One region of the Streptomyces sp. MMS24-W38 genome, then DNA from elsewhere that is predicted to be linked to it. Evidence: riboswitches for the same ligand, from Rfam matches in the RefSeq annotation. Region 1 holds a riboswitch; the other holds the start of a gene.
The links. Region 1 has a riboswitch for cyclic di-AMP ahead of AC6F7H_RS16910 (transglycosylase family protein). Riboswitches for the same ligand answer to the same signal wherever they lie in the genome.
Positions count from the first base shown of each region.

Region 2: linked by a shared signal. The riboswitch ahead of AC6F7H_RS29700 (C40 family peptidase) and the one ahead of AC6F7H_RS16910 (transglycosylase family protein) in region 1 are both predicted to bind cyclic di-AMP.

Region 1 is NZ_JCBCPP010000001.1:3,926,423-3,928,616, reverse strand. It holds gene AC6F7H_RS16910 (transglycosylase family protein) at 319-1,065, opposite strand; cyclic di-AMP (ydaO/yuaA leader) riboswitch at 1,070-1,237, opposite strand; gene AC6F7H_RS16905 (transglycosylase family protein) at 1,443-2,194, opposite strand, start outside.
Region 2 is NZ_JCBCPP010000001.1:6,755,223-6,757,416, reverse strand. It holds gene AC6F7H_RS29710 (ATP-dependent Clp protease proteolytic subunit) at 1-132, shown strand, start outside; gene AC6F7H_RS29705 (hypothetical protein) at 140-448, shown strand; cyclic di-AMP (ydaO/yuaA leader) riboswitch at 859-989, shown strand; gene AC6F7H_RS29700 (C40 family peptidase) at 993-1,466, shown strand; gene AC6F7H_RS29695 (ATP-binding protein) at 1,562-2,020, opposite strand.

The DNA.
Region 1 (2,194 bases):
GCGGGGGCCCTGCGGGACGAGCCTATCCGGCTCCGGCCGATCGGCCATCCGGTCGGCCGCCCCTCGGGCGGAACCGAGAGTAAATTGTTTCCGAACGGAACAAAGACGGGCCCGGAAACCCGGACCACCCTCGCGCCCTCCGGTCGGCCCCGAGCGCCGAACACCGGAAAGATCCCGCCATGTACGGAAAAGCCCCGCCCCGGTGCGTACGGGGAACACGCACCGGGGCGGGGAAGCCCCCGCGTGGGGACGGGGGAGGCCCCGCGGGGACGGGGAGGGGCTCCGTGGGGACGGAGCCCCGAGCCTGCGGCCGCCGCCTTACTTCAGGTGCAGCTGCTGGCCCGGGTAGATGAGGTCGGCGTCCTCGACGATGTCGCCGTTCAGCTCGAACAGCTTGTTCCAGCCGCCCTTGACACCGTGCTCCCCGGCGATCGAGCTGAGGGTGTCGCCCTTGACGACCTTGTACTCGCCGTCGCCCTTCTCGACCTTCTCGCCGGTCGGGGTGGTGACGGTCTTCTGCTCGGCGACCGGACGCTCGTCGGAGCGGGAGGCCTTCTGCTCGGTGGAGCGCTCGGGGGCGGAGCCGGTGTTCTGCTCCTGGGTGTTCTGCTTCTGGGTGTTCTGCTGAGTGCTCTGCGAGGAACCGCTGTTCTGGTTGCCGGTGCCCCCGGTCGAGCCGCCGCCGGTGTAGGCGGCGTTGGACAGGCCCTTGCCGCAGACCGGCCAGGCGCCCTTGCCCTGGCCCGCGAGGACCTTCTCGGCTATCTCGATCTGCTGGGCCTTGCCGGCCCGGTCGGCGGTGGCGGCGTACTGCGTGCCGCCGTAGCCGGCCCAGGTGGAGGCGGAGAACTGCAGACCGCCGTAGTAGCCGTTGCCGGTGTTGATGGACCAGTTGCCGCCGGACTCGCACTGGGCGACGGTGTCCCACTCGGAGGCGGTGGCGGCGGAAGCGTTGCCGGCCGCCATCAGCGGGGCGGCGACGGCGGCACCGGTGACGCCGGCGACGGCGATGACCCGGGTGGCCTTGGACGGACGACGGTGCTTGCCCTTGCCGGAAAACAGCATGGAAGGATCCCCTCACCGACGCCTACGAGGTGAGCTGTCGGGTTCGGGCCGGTTGAGTTGCCCGGCCGCGTCCCTCACGGGACGCGACTTCACCCCTAGCCGATCCGGCGTCAATCACCGGACACGGCGCCTACCTTGGTTCCCCCGCTCCTGCCTACGGCGCATGACGCGACGACTGTTCCCGTGCTGCCACTGGCAGGATTCGGCGTGGCGGCAGCCGGGGCCCGCGGTGGCGAGCGGTCCTGACGGTAGACACGCGCCCTGCGGATAATCAAAGACGATCAGGGCTTCTGAGACCTATCTCTCATCGCCTTTATAACGGACATTCAGCGCGAAATGTGACCTCAACTGCCGTCACCGCCGCACCTTTTCGGATGTCAGCCTTCGTCCGATCCGAACCCGAACGCAAGCGTCTGACCGGGAAGGATGAGGCCGGAACCCGCCGCACCCGCACCCTCGCCGCCCCCGCCGTACTGGGCGAGCCATCCACCGCCGAGCGCAAGGGAGTCGACGGCGGCCGAGGAGCCGCTTCCGTCGTCCACGGGGACCCTGTCGGCCGGGGACGAGACGTCGAGGCCGCGCGAGAAGCCGAGGCCGCCGCGCGAGGCGTGCCGGCCGGAGGCTCCGGACTCACGGTCCTCGCGCACCTCCTCCTCGGCGCTGACGCCGCGGTGGCGACCGGTGGGGGCCTCACTCGCGGACGCGTCCGAAGAACCCGCCTTCTGCCCCGATTTGTCCGAGTCGCCCCCCTTGGCGGAGGCCGAGGCCGAGGCGGAGGGGGAAGCGGAAGCGGAGGGAGAAGTGCCGGGTTCGACGTCCGAACCATCGGACTTGGACGTTTCGCCCGCCTTCTCCCCCTTGGCACCCTCAACAACCTTGTCGCCCTTGTCGCCCTTGTTGTCACTGTTGTCCGACGAGGCCCCGGAGGACTGCGACGGCGACGGAGTGGCGGAGCTTTCGGTGCCGGACGAGTCGTAAGACGAGCCGCCGTCCACGCCGGTGTCGATGACGGACTTGCCCGAATCGGTGTTCAGGCCCGACAGCAGGCCGCAGGCCTGCCACGCGCCGACCCCCTGGTCGGCGAGGATCTTCTCGGCCACGGCTATCTGCTGGCCGCGGCTGGCCTGGT
Region 2 (2,194 bases), 2.8 Mb from region 1:
ACCCCGGAGCAGGCACGGTCGGACATCGAGCGGGACACAGTCCTCGACGCCCGGGCGGCGGTGGACTACGGCCTCGCGGACCGGATCGTGACCCGCCGCGAGGGCCTCCAGACCACTCCCGGCACGAGGTGAGCCGTCGATGCTGCCTCCCGAGTTGCCTCCGCTGCCCTCACTGACCCGCGCCGAGGCCGAGCTGATCGACCGTTACCTCGAGGCCGTCGACCTGCTCGGCCGGATCAACCCGGCCCGCGACGGCGACACCTACCAGGGGCTGCGCGCCGCGCAGGCACTGGTCGGCAAGGCCGTCGCCCTGCGCGACGCGCTGGCCCTGATGCACAGGCGCGGCGAGACCGAACTGCACACCGCCACCCTGGCCCGCGCGTTGCGGGTGCTGGACGGCGAGCGCCGCACGGCCCGCGTCATCCTGCCGCCGGGCTCCGGCAGTTGACGCTCCTACCGGTCCGGGCGGGGCGTGCGCCGGTGTCATGTCCGCACCTGAGTCGAAACGGACCAAAAGACGTACCCCCAAGCGGCGTAGATCCACGGCTTCTTTTCGGGCCGCCAAGGTTGCGCACCGCACGCGTTCCTTTTCGGAATCAAGCATTCCGACGCTGGTCCGGGGCTCCTCGGCGCTCTGGACGGCAGCCCGAACGCAGCACTGTCCACCCGAACGGATGAGTGGTGAGTAACAACACAAACCCCCGGCTCCGGTGGGATTTCGGGCCAACCATTGCCAAGATCGCTCACTGACGACAAGCCCCCGCCGCCGCGGCGGGGCGATCCGGGCGGACGCCGAGTCCTGCCGCTGCCCGGATGACCGGTCGACAGGAGTGGATCGGCAGGAGTGGAGGACCCGAGCACGACGGGTCGCCGGAGCGGGGGTTCCCGTTCCGAGCAGCCCTTGGGGTGAAGCCGCACGTGTGCGGCCGGGCAACTTCGCCAGCCCGAATCCGACAGGTCATCCTTCACAGGCGGCTGACGAAGGGTTGCGCATGACCGCGCTCAATCGTGTCCCGTCTCTCATGGCCCGGGCCGGCACGGCCTCGGCCCTCACCCTCGCCGCCGTGGGCGGCTCACTCGTGGTTCCCGGTGCCGCCTCGGAGGCGGCGGCCGCGAGTACGTCCGCCAAGGCTCTCCAGGTCGCGGCCTCCAAGAAGGGTTCGCCCTACCGGTGGGGCGCCACCGGACCGTCCCGCTTCGACTGCTCCGGCCTGACCCTCTACTCGTTCAAGAAGGCGGGCAAGCAACTGCCGCGCACCGCAGCCCAGCAGTACAACAAGACACGCCAGGTCTCGGCCTCCAACCGCAAGGCGGGCGACCTGGTGTTCTTCCACTCGGGCCAAAACATCTACCACGTCGGCATCTACGCGGGTCAGAACAAGATCTGGCACGCCCCGAAGACCGGGGACGTGGTACGCCTGCAGAAGATCTGGACCCGCAGCGTCTGGTACGGCCGGGTCAGCTGATCCGCGGGGGCGGCGGCATTCCCCCTGTCGCCGCCCCCGCCACTTTGTCGGGGAGTCACCGACGCGACCGGGGCCGCGCTGTTCCGTCGTGGCCCCTACGGCTCCTGCCGTCCCACCGCCGTGACCGGCTCGGCCGGGACGGCCCACGGGAGCACGACGAAGACGGTCTTGCCGCCCTCCCTGGTGGGGCGGACCCTCATCCTGCCGCCGCGTTCCGCGGTCAGCCAGCGGATGATGACCAGCCCCCGGCCGTTGTCCTGCTGGACCGCGGCGGGGAGCCGCTTGGGGAGCCTCGGATGACTGTCGGTGACTCCGATGCGCAACCGCTCGTCGTGGTCGAGGGCGATGTCCACCGTGAACGTGGGTGACTGTCCGAGGGTGTGCTGCACGGCGTTGGTGGCCAGTTCGGACACGATCAGCCGCACGGTGTCGGACACTTCCGTGTCCGCCGGCATGCCCCACTCCGCCAGCGTGTCCACCACATGGGCGCGCGCGGCGGAGACCGAGGCTGGATCGCTCGGCAGAGTGATGGATGCTTCCAAATGGTCTGCCATGGCGACGTCGTCCCTTTCCCACGGGTCCACGGTCCGGCACGGAGCGGCTGATTCGAGTACGGTCCCGCACTGATGCTTCGTCGCCAGAGTGCCATCACCGCAGGGTGTGGGCGACGATACGGCTGAGATATGCATATATCTGTCGCTCAAATCGGTGAACTCTGCAACAAGAGA